Regions from separate parts of the Alteromonas sp. AWJ4_197 genome, predicted to be linked through region 1. Evidence: predicted binding sites of a transcription regulator. Region 1 holds the regulator's gene; the other holds the start of a gene.
What was found. The regulator MetJ, encoded in region 1, represses methionine synthesis genes. The targets are predictions, from matches to a motif close to TAGACGTCTAGACGTCTA.
Positions count from the first base shown of each region.

Region 2: the regulator MetJ is predicted to act here: its motif matches at 3,165-3,182, upstream of metK (methionine adenosyltransferase).

Region 1 covers NZ_JBSWWW010000006.1:409,253-417,500, forward strand. Annotated here, with positions in the region: gene hslV (ATP-dependent protease subunit HslV) at 1-77, opposite strand, end outside; gene ACXAGC_RS15630 (SPOR domain-containing protein) at 483-1,046, opposite strand; gene priA (primosomal protein N') at 1,202-3,373, opposite strand; gene rpmE (50S ribosomal protein L31) at 3,550-3,762, shown strand; gene ACXAGC_RS15645 (malic enzyme-like NAD(P)-binding protein) at 4,144-5,397, shown strand; gene ACXAGC_RS15650 (MFS transporter) at 5,495-6,703, shown strand; gene metJ (met regulon transcriptional regulator MetJ) at 6,752-7,075, opposite strand; gene metF (methylenetetrahydrofolate reductase) at 7,232-8,116, shown strand.
Region 2 covers NZ_JBSWWW010000006.1:55,771-64,018, forward strand. Annotated here, with positions in the region: gene epd (erythrose-4-phosphate dehydrogenase) at 1-858, opposite strand, end outside; gene tkt (transketolase) at 883-2,874, opposite strand; gene metK (methionine adenosyltransferase) at 3,339-4,484, shown strand; gene ACXAGC_RS14095 (hypothetical protein) at 4,678-5,175, shown strand; gene ACXAGC_RS14100 (aspartate/glutamate racemase family protein) at 5,200-5,889, opposite strand; gene ACXAGC_RS14105 (hypothetical protein) at 5,908-6,423, opposite strand; gene ACXAGC_RS14110 (ABC transporter substrate-binding protein) at 6,600-7,778, shown strand; gene ACXAGC_RS14115 (ATP-binding protein) at 7,775-8,248, shown strand, end outside.

The DNA.
Region 1 (8,248 bases):
GTATTGCCCAGAGAAACCTGTCCGTCTCCGGCAATGACGACCTGATTGTCGCGTCTTACAGATACAATAGTAGTCACTACACTTCCCCATATTCCGGGTGTCGCTGGCTGTCGCGCAGCAAATTAATTTCAATGAAGAGATAAGTGGGGGAAGAGATAATTTTTTCAAGGGACAATCCACCAGCATCAATAAAGTCCGGTGTCAGGCCCGCAAACAGAGCAAGAAGAAGCCATTACAAACCTTCAGCAGTAGGAAAGCTGCTGCAGGGAACATGGTGAGCCTGTGGACGGGATGAAGTATTACCGGCGGGAAAGGCACACGATCCGGCGAAAAGAGATTGAGAACCCTAAGCGCAGGGGTTGAAGATATTCTGGTACAGAACCGTCAGCCGCAGGGAAGCGGCTGCCGAGCGCCCATGGATGGGTTTACAGCGAGTTCTGTACCAGAATATCGGAAGCCCCGACAGCGACGGGTTATCTACCTTAGAGATTCCAGTACAGGATCATGCAGGTGGTGATGTTTACTTTTCTCAGGCTGTGTCTTGCTCTTTCTGCATCACGTTTGGTTTGTAACGGCCCCATGATGACCCGGAACCATTCACCGTTAGAGCCGGTAGTGGCCCGAACCTGTGCTTCAAGACCCTGAAAGGCGATTTTGGCTTTCATTTCTTCAGCCTGCGAGCGGGTGCGGAATGAACCACACTGAAGTAAATACAGTTTGTCGGATTTTTGTTGCTCCGCGACTTCCACTTCGACTTCGTAACCGGGTAAGGATTTAATGTATTCCCATTCTTCCTTAGGCAGCTCAGGCAATTCCTCTTCTTCGACAATTTGCGGTAGTGGTTCCATCGGCGAGTCAGCCGTTTCATCAACATTGTCTTTAATAGAGAACAGAAAATAAATAAGACCCAGAATAGCGATCACCACAACCACCAGACGTGCCCAAATCTTAGTCCGGTTCGTCTCCGGCGAAGGCGGCTTGCGTTTATTGTTGTTCTTTTTATTTTGTGGCGCACGACCACGAGCTACATAATCACGTTGTGCCATATCCGGCGTAATATCCCGTCAAATATTGTTTGAAAAAAGCATCACCTGCTGGCTGATTATCACGTGATTAAATCAGCGCTTTTTAGTGAAACCGCACAGCAGTGTATCGTGAATTTTCCTAAAATGCTGCCGCTATATGCGTTAAGAAGCGAATACTAACTGAAGTCAGAGGGATCAACATCCAGTGACCAGCGAACACGGCTTGCCGCTGGCATCGCTGATAATAGCGGTAAGGCTTTTCTGAGTAACCCGTTGATATCATTACGCCGCGCCGACTGCAGGACCAGCATAAAACGGTAACGCCCCTGACGCTTCTCAATCAGGCAGGGAAGTGGCCCGTTTAATCTCACAGACGGACTTTGCAACAGCGACCCCGCCTGTTCAAGAAAATCCCACGCCTGTTCAGCATGAGTGGCTTCAGCACGGATCACCGCCTGAGACTGAAAGGGCGGCATCCATGATAACTTTCTTTCTTCCAGCGCCTGGCGGGCAAAATGCGCGTAACCGTTGTGCACTAAATCCTGCAACAACGGGTGCCCCGGATTATGCGTTTGTAGCCACATTTCCCCCGGCTTCGATGCCCTGCCTGCGCGCCCCGCCAGTTGAGTAACCAGTTGCGCCAGCTTTTCACTGGCACGAAAATCTGCGCTGAATAAGGCGCCGTCGCAGTCCAGTACAACAACCAGAGTCACATGGGGAAAATGATGCCCTTTTGACAAGATCTGCGTACCGATCAGCAATTGATACTTCTGCGCATTAATGTCATCCAGAGAACGTTGCAACTTGTCTTTGCCCCGCACCGAGTCGCTGTCGATACGGATTTGTTTCACGGCGGGGAACAACTTCGCCAGACCATCTTCAATCTGCTCCGTTCCCACGCCGGCAGTAATCAGTTTATTTTCACCGCAATGTTCGCACTGGCGGGGTACCGGTCTGGCGCCACCGCAATGATGGCACTGCAAACGTTGCTGGGTGCGGTGAACCGTGTAGGGCCGTTCGCACCGGCGGCAATCATAAGAATGACCACAATGATGGCAGAGCAATGCCGGTGCGTACCCCCGCCGGTTAACAAATACCAGTACCTGATTTCCCATCGACAAATGCTGGCGCATGATGCTCAGCATGCCATCGGCAATACCAAACTGCATCCGCTGGTCCCGTACATCCAGTACCTGCTGATGAGTGTTCGAAGCACCGCCGGCCCGCCGGGTCAGTTGCAGATGACCATATCGCTTCGTCAGGGCGTTGTTCAGTGTTTCCAGTGAAGGCGTCGCGGTGCCCAGAATAAGAGGAATGTGCTCAGTACTGGCGCGCATAACTGCGAGATCTCTGGCGTGATATCGCAATCCGTCCTGCTGCTTAAACGAATCATCATGTTCTTCGTCCACAATGATCATGCCCGGGAATTTCATTGGCGTAAAAATCGCAGACCGGGTACCAATAATGATGCCCAGTTCACCTTCCCGCGCACGCTGCCAGACTGAAAGGCGATCTTTGTCATTCAATTGGGAGTGTAATACGCCGATATCGATACCAAAGCGGTTGGCAAAACGGGTAACCGTCTGCGGAGTAAGACCAATCTCCGGTACCAGAATCAATACCTGTTTACCTGCAGAAAGAATATCTTCAATGGCCTGCAGGTAGACTTCGGTTTTCCCGCTTCCGGTGATCCCTTCCAGTAAAAAAGGCGCAAACTTGCCGGCCTGTTGCGACAACGCGCTGATGGCAACCGCCTGCTCTTTATCAGGCAACGGCTTCTTGCCGACATGAAAATAATCGAGCCACATTTTCGGTCGCAGGGGCGGCGGTTTACTTTCGCTGTACACAAAGCCCTTCTCTTCCAGAGCACTGATGATGGAGGAAGGAAAGGTATTTTTGAGATCGCCTTCGCGAACCGGCTCATCCGCCAGTGCCTCAAGACAAGCGTACTGGCGCTTCGCACGCTTCAGGGACGCCAGATTTTCATCAATGTTATCGCCGGCATGCCACCAGATTTCGTCCACCGGATTCGCCGGTTCGCCCTTGCGCAGCAGAACTGGCAATACGGTGTGAATAACCTCACCCACCGGGTGAAGATAATACTGGGATAACCAGTGACACAGTTTCAGCATCACACTGTCGAGCACCGGCCTGTCATCAATGACATGGTGAACCGGTTTAATTTTTCCGCTGTTCTCCGGCGTTTTCGCCTCTCCCAGAACGACGCCGGTTAATGTGCGGGGGCCGAAAGGCACACTGACCCTGCAGCCTGCTTCCGGTAATGTGTCACAGGAGTAGGTAAAAGCTTGTCGTAACGGTACAGGAACCGCCACCTCAACAAAACGCATAATCTGCCTATATTTTCCGCACTTTTTTACTTATCGTTCTTGATCAAAACGGCGTCATACATTAATATGCGCCGCTCTTTACGGCAAGGCCAGTTGTGCCTTGTATTGAATATAGTTGCGTATGGTGTTCAGCTTCGGGCTGGATTGCGATACGGCCTTATATAATGAGGTAACCCATGAAACAAGGTATCCACCCTACTTACGAAGAAATTACTGCATCTTGCTCTTGCGGTAACGTTATCAAAGTACGTTCGACTGCAGGTAAAGAACTGAACCTGGACGTATGTTCAAACTGCCACCCGTTCTACACTGGTAAGCAGCGTAACGTTGATACTGGTGGTCGTGTTGACCGCTTCAAGAAGCGTTTTGGTGCACTGGGCAAAAAATAAGTCCGGCATTGAATTGCGAAAAAAGCGCCTTTATGGCGCTTTTTTTGTGCCTTAAATCCGTTACTTAAAACACTTAACCCGTGTTCGTCCCGTTACGCTTTACTCAACAGCCCGCTCCACCGTCCAACCATATAAAATAAATTATAAATTAAAGTTAACTTATAAATTTCATCAATAGCCGACATTGATAATTCCGTTTTGTGAAGCTGCCCTCCGGCAACTAAAGTAAGCATAAGATAGCTCCTGATCAGATATGTACTGTGAAAGGCGTTGTGTTACATTTGTCGCAAGCTGCGCTTTATAACGAAAACAAGAGATTAGCGCAGGAACGACAAGTAGTAGTTGTGCAAAGACCAAACCCTGAGAAGGACACACAAAAGAATGTCAGATTTCAGACAACGCGCCCTGGATTACCACGAATACCCTACTCCGGGCAAAATAAAGGTAGAACTGTCGACTCCGGCTGACAGCGTAGATGATTTAGCACTGGCCTACAGCCCCGGCGTAGCCGAACCGGTACGTGAAATTGCCGAAGATCCTGATGCAGCATACCGATATACCGCCAAAGGTAATATGGTTGCAGTAATCAGTAATGGTACGGCCATTCTCGGATTAGGTAATTTAGGTCCGCTGGCATCAAAACCAGTGATGGAAGGTAAAGCGTTACTGTTTAAGCGTTTTGCCGGACTGGATGCTATCGATATTGAAGTTAAACACCGGACTACTGAAGAATTCATCAACACGGTTGCCAATATCGCTGATACGTTCGGCGGTATTAACCTTGAAGATATTAAAGCGCCGGAATGTTTCGAAATCGAGCAGGAGCTGATCAAACGCTGCAAGATTCCGGTATTCCATGACGATCAACACGGTACAGCCATCGTAACAGCGGCCGGTATGCTCAACGCGCTGGAAATTCAGGGCAAGAACATCGAAGACGCCAAAATTGTTTGTATGGGAGCCGGTGCTGCCGCCGTTGCATGTATGGAGCTGCTGATCAAGTGCGGCGCCCAGCGTGAGCGCATTTATATGCTCGATCGTAAAGGGGTGATTCATACCCGCCGTGACGATCTCACGGAACACAAAATGTTGTTCGCCAACAACACGGATAAACGTACCCTTGACGATGTAATGGATGGTGCGGATATTTTTGTCGGTGTTTCCGGCCCTGACGTATTGCCTCCAGAAACCTTAAAACTGATGGCACCAAACCCGGTGGTATTTGCCTGTTCAAACCCTGATCCGGAAATTAAACCGGAACTGGCCCATGAGGTTCGCAGTGATTTGATCATGGCAACGGGCCGTTCAGATTACCCCAACCAGGTGAACAATGTACTGTGCTTCCCGTTCATTTTCCGTGGTGCACTGGATGTGCGTGCTTCGACCATTAATGACGAAATGAAAGTCGCTGCGGTTGAAGCATTACGTTCAGTATCGAAAGAGCCTGTACCTGAAGAAGTATTGAAAGCCAGTAAATCAGCATCGCTGACATTTGGTAAAGATTACATTATTCCTAAACCTATGGATCCCCGTTTGCTTCACCGTATTGCCAGTGCCGTAGCACAGGCAGCGATTGACTCAGGCGTTGCCGGTGTTGAATCCTTACCGGCAAAATACACGGGTAACAAAGACTGATTGAAGCATACTGACTTCATTTGTTACGGGCCGGTTATACTACCGGCCCGTTTTCGTTTATCTTCCCGCTTCCCCTAATCTGACGGACAAAGATTTCATGTGGTCAAAAGCACTTATCGGGCTCATCATCGGACGAATAGCTACCACGCTTATCGGCTCAACCATGGCAGTCAGTATAGGCTGGCATTTATACGAAGCCACCGGCGAGGCCTTTGACCTGGCACTGGTAGGCATTTTTCAGATTGTGCCGGTGATCAGTTTATTCCTCGTGGCAGGTTGGGCTGCAGACAACTTTTCCCGCAAAAGCATTTTATTAATTTCTGCCGGATTGCAGTTACTGGTGGTGCTGGCCGTCGCTTTGCTGATGAATCAGCCGGAACTGAATAAATGGGCGCTGTTTTGCTCGTTATCGGTATTGGGCGCAGGGCGGGCTTTCTTCGCACCGGCCATTCAGTCTGTGTTGCCGAATATCGTCAGCACCGATCATCTGGGGCGTGCGGTGGCTGCCATAAGCTCCATCTGGAATATCGCCTTAACCGTGGGGCCTTTCCTCGCCGGCGTGTTACTGGCGGCGCTCGACCGTCAGCTCTACTGGGTGCTCATCATTTTCGGCCTGTTTACGCTGGGTGGCTTTTCTTTATTGCCCGCTCTGAACATTCATTCAGAGCGCAAACTGGCGCTTAAAGACATATTCAGCGGTGTGGAATACCTGATGCACAACAACGTTGTCCGCGGAGCGCTGTTTACTGATCTTGTGGTCATACTTTGTGGCAGTGTCATGGCGATATTGCCTGTGTTTGTGAAAGACGTCTTACATGAAGGTCCGGAAACACTGGGTTTATTGCGGGCCATGCCGGCTGTTGGTGCGACGCTTATCGGTCTGACAATGGTACGACGTAAACGGGCCATTGAACGCAACGGCCCGCTGCTGTTCTGGTCACTGATCATTTTCAGCTTTTCCATTATCGGCTTTGCCTTTTCACAGAACCTTTATGTGGCTTGCTTCGCTTTGCTGATTTATGGCGGTTCAGACATGATAAGTGTGGTGATCAGAAGCTCAGTAGTACAAATTATGACACCGGACGCATTACGTGGCCGGGTGAGTGCAGTGAACTCCCTGTTCATCGCGTCTTCCAACGAACTCGGAGACTTCAGAAGTGGTTCGGTGACAGCAGCTTTTGGTCCGGTAGCCTGCGCGGTTGCGGGCGGAGTAATGAGCCTGGGTATCGTGCTCCTGTTCCGTTCAACTTTCAGGCCCCTGTTCGAATTACAAAAAATCGAGCCGCCCTCAGCCAGACAAGACTAAACTTGCCCCTGATACAAAAAAGCCAGAGTGATTTGCTCTGGCTTTACTTTATTCTTCTTCGTTGTCGGCGGTGGGGTCGATCCCCATCTCTTCCATCATTTTCCTTGCAACGGCAGGAACACGGTTAGGGTTATCTTTGCGCAAATCGTCGTCGTCAGGCAGCGGCTGCCCGGTGAAAGCATGAAGGAATGCTTCGCACAGTAACTCTGAATTCGTCGCGTGACGCAGGTTATTAATTTGTCTGCGGGTTCGCTCGTCTGTGAGCACCTTAAGCACATTAATCGGAATAGAAACAGTGACTTTCTTTACTTGCTCACTCTTTTTTCCATGCTCTGCGTAAGGGTGTATATACTTACCATTCCATTCTGCCATGTGAAATCTCGGACTGCCTGTTATTTTACTTTATAAGCGGAAATTCTAAACAATGTAGCGAAAAGGTCAATTAAGCCGTGTAAACCTCTTGACGTCCAGACATATATTAATTAGTTTAGACGTCTAAACGTCCAAAGAATTGAGTGAGTCAACAAAATGGTTTCCTATGCACAAGGTATCGACGCCTTAAACCAGTCATTGTCCGAATTGCGTGACATTGATGTCTCTTTTGAATTTTTTCCGCCTAACTCGGAAAAGATGGAACAAACGCTGTGGAAATCTGTTGAACGCCTGGCGCCATTGAAGCCTTCTTATATGTCTGTGACCTACGGTGCAAACAGTGGTGAGCGTGACCGCACCCATGATGTTGTTAAACGCATTCAACAACAAACCGGTGTACAGGCAGCCCCTCACCTGACCTGTGTGGACGCAAGCCGTGATGAACTCAAACAAATTGCTCAGGAATACTGGGATTCGGGTATTCGCCGCATTGTTGCTCTGCGGGGCGATTTACCGAAGGGCGTAGATAAAACCGAAATGTATGCCTCTGATCTGGTGGCACTGCTGAAAGACGTAGCAGACTTTGATATTTCCGTTGCTGCCTATCCGGAAAAACATCCGGAAGCACCGAATGCCCAGTTCGACTTGCTTAACCTGAAGCGTAAAGCGGAAGCCGGGGCTTCTGAAGCAATTACTCAGTTCTTCTTTGACACCAGTGTTTACCTGCGTTTCCGTGACCGTGCTGCTGCAGCCGGTATCGATTTGGATATCGTCCCCGGGATCCTGCCGGTTACGAATTATCAGACACTGATTAAGTTTGCCGGTTTCACCAATGTTCACGTACCCGGCTGGCTGCACAAAATGTACGAAGGGCTTGATGACGATGATCAGGCAACACGTAATCTGATTGGCGCAAACATCGCCATGGAGCAAGTAAAAGTGCTGGCGAAAGAAGGGGTAAAACACTTCCATTTCTACACCCTGAACCGCTGCGAACTCAGCTACGCCATCTGCCACATGCTGGGCGTTCGCGCTGAATAGGCGGATTTCTCCCGGCATCTTCGCTGGGCGCGAAGGCCAGAGAAAAAACACGCCGGAACTCCATCCATGGAGGCTCGGCTGCAGCATCCCTGCTGCAGACGGTTTTTTCTCTGGCCTCCTCCCCCTTATCGC
Region 2 (8,248 bases), 350 kb from region 1:
ATCTACTGAGACTAACGGCGCTTCCGAATAACCCAATATACCGGAAAGTCGCCCTTCACGCGCTTTTTTCAGTGCATTGTTCACATCAGTGATGTTCACTTCTGTGTCCAGCGTCACACTTAAATCCATGGCCGTCACATTGACTGTGGGTACCCGCACCGCAATGGCTTCAAACTTACCTGCAAACTTTGGCAGAATACGTTCGATGCCGGCGGCCAACCGGGTGTCGACAGGAATGATAGACTGACTGGCAGCTCTGGCACGACGGAGATCTTTGTTATAGGCATCAATCACCTGCTGATCATGCATTGACGCATGTATGGTAGTGATAGTGCCGCTTAATACGCCGAAAGCATTATCCAGCGCCTGGATGACAGGAACAATACAGTTCGTGGTGCACGAGCCGTTAGATACCAGTTTGTGTTCAGGTAACAACGATTCTTCGTTGGTGCCAAAAATGATGGTGTTGTCTAAATCGGTGCTGCCGGGCTGTGAAAAGAGCACTTTGCCGGCACCGGCATCAAGGTGGGCCTGACCGGCCTGCCGGTCAGAAAATACACCGGTACATTCGAGCACAATATCCACCCCCAGAGTGTCCCAGGGGAGGTTGTGAATATCAGGTTCAGCCAACAGGCGGATACTGTCACCCGCCACCATTAACTGTTCGTCTTGTAGCGCCACATCAAACCCGAACCGACCATGCGTGGTGTCGTATTTGAGCAGATGGGCTATGCCTTGAGGTTCTGCCAGGTCGTTAATCGCAACTACTTTAATCAATTGATTGCGCCCTGTTTCATACAGGGCGCGCAGTACGTTACGACCAATGCGGCCAAACCCATTTATGGCTACACGGACCATAAAAAACCGCCTGTTGTCGAACTATTATAAAGACAACGCTGCCTCAACAACGGCATCTGTTGTAATGCCGAAGTGTTTGAACAGTTCTCCTGCCGGACCGGATTCACCAAAGATGTCCATGCCCACAATTGCGCCGCCGAAACCTGTGTATTTATACCAGGAATCTTTCGCTAATGCTTCAACTGCAACACGCTTAGTAACACTTGAAGGCAGAACGGCTTCACGATATTCAGCATCCTGACGGTCAAACGCATCAGTACAAGGCATAGAAACCACACGGGCTTTAATGCCCTTCTCTGCCAGTTGCTCGCTGGCAGCGACAGCCAGTTGCACTTCAGAGCCTGTACCGATTAGCAGTACATCTGGTGTACCGTCAGTATCTTTCAGGATATAACCACCTTTTGCGATGTCAGCAACCTGCTCAGCAGAGCGTGCTTGCTGCGGTAAACCCTGACGGGTAAAAATTAAGGTGGTAGGACCTTCGGTACGTAAAATTGCTTCTTTCCAGGCTACCGCAGACTCAACCTGGTCACAAGGCCGCCAGTTGTCAAGGTTAGGCGTAGAGCGTAATGCCACCAGTTGCTCAACCGGCTGGTGCGTAGGACCATCTTCACCCAGACCAATAGAATCGTGGGTATAAACAAAGATAGACGGCGCTTTCATCAGCGCGGCCATACGCACTGCGTTGCGTGCATATTCCATAAACATCAGGAAGGTAGCGCCGTACGCTTTAAAACCGCCATGCAGGGTAATGCCGTTCATCATTGCCGACATACCGAACTCACGCACACCGTAGTAGATGTAGTTACCGGACGCGTCTTTCGCATCAACGCCTTTTGAACCTGACCAGATTGTCAGGTTAGAACCGGCGAGATCAGCAGAGCCGCCCAGCAATTCAGGCAGTAACGGACCAAATGCATTTAATGCATTCTGCGATGCTTTACGGGTTGCCGGGGCATCAGGGTTAGCCTGCAGTTTTGCAATGTAAGCATCCGCTTTTTCAACGAAGTCAGCCGGTACATCACCATTTACACGGCGGCTGAATTCTGCTGCCAGTTCAGGGAACGCTTTTTCATAGGCTGCAAACGCTTCGTTCCAGTTCGCTTCTGCCGCACTGCCCTTCTCTTTGCCATCCCACTCAGCGTAAATATCCTGTGGTACTTCGAAGGCACCGTGGGTCCAGCCAAGTTCTTTGCGGGTTAATGCAATTTCGTCATCACCCAGCGGAGCGCCGTGACAATCTTCTTTACCTTGCTTGTTAGGGGAACCAAAACCGATAATGGTTTTGCAGCAGATTAGTGTAGGCTGTGTGGTATTCGCGCGGGCTTCATCAACCGCTTTACGGATTTGATCAGGGTTGTGACCATCAACACCGGCAATGACATGCCAGCCGTATGATTCGAAACGCTTCACGGTATCGTCGGTGAACCATCCCTCAACTTCACCGTCGATAGAGATGCCGTTGTCATCGTAGAACGCTACCAGCTTGCCAAGACCTAATGTGCCGGCTAACGAGCATACTTCATGAGAAATACCTTCCATCAGGCAGCCGTCACCCAGGAACGTGTAGGTATAATGGTCGACGATATCGTGGCCGTCCTGATTAAACTGTGCAGCCAGCACTTTCTCTGCCAGCGCCATACCTACGGCGTTGCTGATCCCTTGTCCCAGCGGACCGGTGGTGGTTTCAACACCCGGCGCATAGCCATATTCAGGGTGACCCGGGGTTTTAGAATGTAACTGACGGAAATTTTTCAGCTCTTCTAACGGCAGATCATAACCCGTGAGATGCAGCAATGAATAAAGCAGCATAGAGCCGTGACCGTTTGAAAGCACAAAACGGTCGCGGTTCGCCCAGTTGGGATTAGACGGGTTATGAGAAAGATAATCGCACCACAAAACCTGTGCGATATCCGCCATACCCATAGGGGCGCCCGGGTGGCCTGATTTGGCTTGCTGAACTGCATCCATGCTAAGTGCGCGGATAGCGTTGGCAAGTTCACGACGAGTTGGCATGCTAACTCCTTTAATAATTTGCTTAAAACTTTGACACTGACAACCCGGAGATTAATCCGGAAACGGATAGGAATTCCTGCTGCCGACTATGAATTTTCAAACTGGCGACTATTCTTACCTAAGCGCATAACCAGTTCAATGTGTTTTATACCGGGTGCACTTATCGAATTTAGTTAACTTATAACAATTATTCGGATAGTCGTTGCGCAAAACAGGTTCTCTGCTGACAGAAATCGTTTTTCGTCTTACTCACGTAATAACGAACCGGACTGTCAACGAAACGTAACAAATAGACTTTTAGACGTCCAGAAGTAAAGATGGTATTTTCATACGAACCCGGTACAATGCTGTTCATCGTCCGGGACGACAGAATATACCCGGGGGCGAACGAATATACCCAACCAGCCAGTCACTTAAGCTTATGATAGTGATGTATTGGTTAACCCAGAAATAACGGAGGATTTATGGCCGCACATTTATTCACATCGGAATCAGTCTCAGAAGGACATCCGGATAAAATTGCCGACCAGATTTCAGATGCTGTGCTTGACGCCATATTAGAACAGGATCCCAAAGCACGGGTTGCCTGCGAAACGTATGTAAAAACCGGTATGGTACTGGTAGGTGGTGAGATCACCACATCCGCCTGGGTCGATATTGAAGAATTGACCCGTCAGACGGTAAAAGAAATTGGTTACAACCACTCAGATGTAGGCTTTGATGCTGACTCCTGTGCTGTGCTGAATGCGATTGGTAAGCAATCTCCTGACATTAATCAGGGTGTTGACCGTGCCCGCCCTGAAGAACAGGGTGCCGGTGACCAGGGTCTGATGTTCGGCTATGCCAGTGACGAAACTGACGTATTAATGCCGGCACCGATCACCTATGCACACCGCCTGGTGCAAAAGCAGGCCGAAGTGAGAAAGTCCGGTCAGCTTGATTTCCTGCGCCCTGATGCAAAAAGTCAGGTGACTTTTATTTATGAGAACGACAAACCGGTGGGTATTGATGCCGTTGTTCTGTCTACTCAGCACAATGAAAAGGTCACCACAGAGCAACTTCGCGAAGCCGTTATGGAAGAAGTGATTAAGCCTGTACTGCCTTCGGAATGGCTGACCAAAAACACTCAATTCCACATTAACCCGACTGGTCGTTTTGTTATCGGCGGACCAATGGGTGACTGTGGTTTGACTGGCCGTAAAATTATTGTAGATACCTACGGCGGTATGGCCCGTCACGGTGGAGGTGCATTCTCCGGTAAAGATCCATCAAAAGTAGACCGCTCGGCGGCATACGCAGGTCGTTATGTGGCGAAGAATATCGTTGCAGCCGGTCTGGCGAAGCGTTGCGAAATTCAGGTGTCTTACGCTATCGGGGTAGCAGAGCCAACATCTATCAGTATCGAAACGTTTGGTACAGGTGTGGTTGATGAGAAAACACTGGTGGCACTGGTACGTGAACACTTTGACTTACGTCCTTACGGCCTGATCAAGATGCTTGATCTGGAACGTCCGATTTACCGTCCAACGGCTGCATACGGCCACTTCGGCCGTGATGAATTCCCATGGGAAGCCACAGACAAAGCAGAAGCGCTTAAAGCCTCTGTATAAAGACAAAAATAAAAGGAAGGCGGCATGTTCCCACATGCCGCTTTTTTTAATTTAAATTATTTTAAAAATAATTACATTTTCTCACTGGGATAATCATCCAAACCAACTACACTTAAGTATAAATCGCATTGCCTGCCCGATAATCAATCCCTAACTGAGCTGCAGACTCAGGCACACACATAGGAACCATGCCATGAAATACTTCTGGCTAGTGAGTTGTCTGACTTTATTAAGTACGCTGTGTCATGCAGGCGGCAGTGTGCTTTCTGATACGAAAAGAAGTCAGCCAGTATACGTTGCCTCCCCCTATCAGTCTGAAATTTCATTTCGCAGTCAGCGCCTGCCGGCCTGGCGATTTGGGGTGCGCTACAACCGCGAGCTGCCTTATCACGACCAGTGGGTTGACAAGATCAGTACATATCACTCAGTAGACTCCGTGAGGGTCTCGGCCAGCCGCTCTTTGTTAAAAGACTCCAGTCAACGCATATTCGCAGCGCTGCAAACCAGTAACGATCAACAGGCCGCCTATTCTGACTGGCTTTATCTGCCTTACAACGCAGGCACCGCCGCCAGCGTTGGCTGGCAAATCGGAGAATTAAATTCGGTGAAAATGGCAGTGGAGTACCAGTACAGGGAAGTAAGTGATAAAGACATCAATTCATTGTTGCTCGGTGTTCAGTACTATTTCTGACCCTTACTAAGACAACGGGCTGCGTTAACCCAGCATAAAATCCACAATGCTTTCGCAATGAATTTCAGTGGTATCCAGTACCGGAATACTGACATCTCCGGCCTTTATCAACATACCAATTTCCGTGCAGCCGAGAATGACAGCCTGCGCACCGTCTGCTGCCATTTGCTCAATAATTTGCTGATAAATCTCTTTTGAGGATGCCCGTGTTTCGCCTTTGCACAGTTCATTATAAATGATGTCATGAATGACCTGCCGGCCGGCCATGTCCGGCGTCAGCACATTGATCCCGAAGTCTTGAAGGCGCTCAGTGTAAAAAGGCTGTTCCATGGTAAACCGGGTGCCTGTCAGAGCTGCTTTATTTATACCCCCGCGCCTGCACACACTGGCTGTCGCATCAGCAATATGGAGTAAGGGTATGTTCAGCGCCTTTTCTACTTCAGGAGCGACTTTGTGCATCGTATTAGTCGCAATAGCAACGCCGTCTGCGCCGCCGGCTTCCAGTTGTTTTGCTGCCTGAACCATCGCCCGGGTAAGTGCATCCCAGTTATTTTCATGCTGCCACTGGCTAATCTCTGCGAAATCCACGCTGTTCATTAATATGCGTGCGCTGTGCAGCCCACCCAGACGTTGCTTCACATAGCTGTTGATCAGGCGGTAATACGTTGCCGATGATTCCCAGCTCATGCCACCGATAATACCAATCTGCTTCATTGAAGTTCCTTGTCCGTATTATCTTGCCAGTACCGGCATCGGCATGGATGCTGTAGTCATGAAGGTTTGCTGGATGAGCTCCGCATCTACACTGGCACGATGGCGTTTAACACACTGCTGATTGACCAGAGACTGTTTCACTTCATGCCAGTGTTGCATCTGGTTTTCAGATAACAGGTATTCCAGCGCTGTCAGCTTAAAGTTCATCTCTATACCAGCTTCTGCATAGAGTTTTATCAGCCAGGGATAATCCACTACCCAGCCGTCCGAATAAGCGGTACTGTTTTGCATGAAGGCATTGAGCTGAATGCACACTTCCCTGCCGTCAATACCGTATTGGGAAAGCACATCACGGGTTATGCCGTGTAAAGATTCGGCCTCGCTGTTCCAGTGCGTCCATCTCTTATAGGGTTTTATCAAACGGCAAAAACGCGCACCATCAGAACGCTTCACACCGATTTCGATGGGAAAACTGCCGCTGCCGAATCCGCTGGCTTCGACATCCAAAATGGTAGGAGGATAATGATTTTGCACGCTAATTTTGATTTATTTGTTATACGTTAAAACTAAGTCTCTATCCTGAAAGGTGCAAGTTTTTATTCTGATAAATTCCACCATCCTTTGTCTAATTGCAGAATCACATGCAAATACTAATATAATCCCGAACCCTTTTTAAACAACCGTTTTCCTTTACGTTTCCGTGACTGAATATGACCAGATTTCTATTAATCTTTCTGCTTACTCTGACAGGTGCCGGCAGCGAGGCCGTGGCACAGGAAAAAGCGCAGCTGGTACTGGCACTCGATGCCGATCTCAGTGCTGTTGCCGTGGAAGGCGGAACCGCGATACGCCGGGGAATGGAAATTGCCATCTCAGAAGTCAACGACAATGGCGGCGTTCTTGGTCACCAGCTCTCACTGGTCACAACGGATCACCGTGGTAACCCGGCCCGCGGCGTATATAACGTTGAACAACTGGCAAAGCGGCAGAATTTACTGGCTATCTTTGGTGGCGTACACACACCGGTAGCCCTGGCCGAGCTGGATGCTGTGCATAAGAACAATATGCTGTTCCTGAGCCCCTGGGCCGCTGGTACATCACTGGTCGATAATCATTACACGCCAAACAACGTTTTTCGTGTCTCCATCCGTGATGAGCAGGCAGGGGAAGTTCTGATAAAGACAGCCAGAGAACGGGGAGTTAAAGAAATTGCCCTGGTACTTGAGCGTACAGGCTGGGGTCGTTCAAATTTAACATCATTATCCAAAGCGGCTGAACAACAGGGCCTGAAAATCGTGAGCACACAATGGATAAACTGGCGGCAGACAGATTTTACTAATGAGATGTCGGCGATTATCCAGTCTGGTGCACGGGCTATTATTCTTGTATCTAATGCGCCTGAAGCTGCTGTTGTCAGCAAAACTCTGCTCAAACTGGAAGCAGCAGAAATGCCGATAATTGCTCACTGGGGTCTGGCAGGTGGGGATTTTGTCGCGGAAATAGGCCTGACAGATCTATCTAAACTCGATTTGTCTGTCATTCAAACTTTCAGCTTTTTATATCAGAACAATAGCCGCTCTGCTTATTTACTGAAAGCGTACCGCGAACGTTATGACGATATTGCTCCACAGGCAATTCCGGCTGTTGTGGGCCTTGCTCATAGCTATGATCTGGTCCATATTTTGATTGCTGCAGTGAAAAAAGCCGGCTCTGTTGAAGCTGATGCTGTTCGTCAGGCCCTTGAGAACTTGCCGGTGTTGCAAGGCGCAGTGAAACAATATGCGCCGGCGTTTACGGAAAATATGCATGATGCATTAATGGCGGAGGATTATTTTATGGCGATGTTTAACGAAGACGGACACCTTATCCCGGTTTCAGATATCCGGTGAGTACCCGCCCCTCGCTGTATACCCAGCTGCAGCAAACCATACTCCCACGGCTATTAGTCGCACTGATTGCTGTCAGCATAATCTTGTGCCTGTGTATTTTTTATGTGGTACAGAAGCAGGTGGCGAATGAACAGCAAACCTATATCTCACACCTTAAGGCAGATCTCACATTCACCCTCGACAGCACGCAACAGCTAATGGAGGGTATCGCGGCTAACGACCTGCTGATAAACAGTTTTATTGATATTCAGCAGCGGCAGAATTATCTGCCCATCTTTTTTGAGTCTTTGCGCTTTACCCGTGCCCGATCTTTCAGTCTCGGATTGTTTCAGTTTAATGGTGAACCGCTCATCACAAACAACTGGGAAGGTCAGGTGCCGGCATCGATGGCCAGCGCGTGGCAGGAAACGGTACTGAACGAATCGAAACCTTACAATAATATTTCCGGTGACGGCGCAATTATCGCGGTA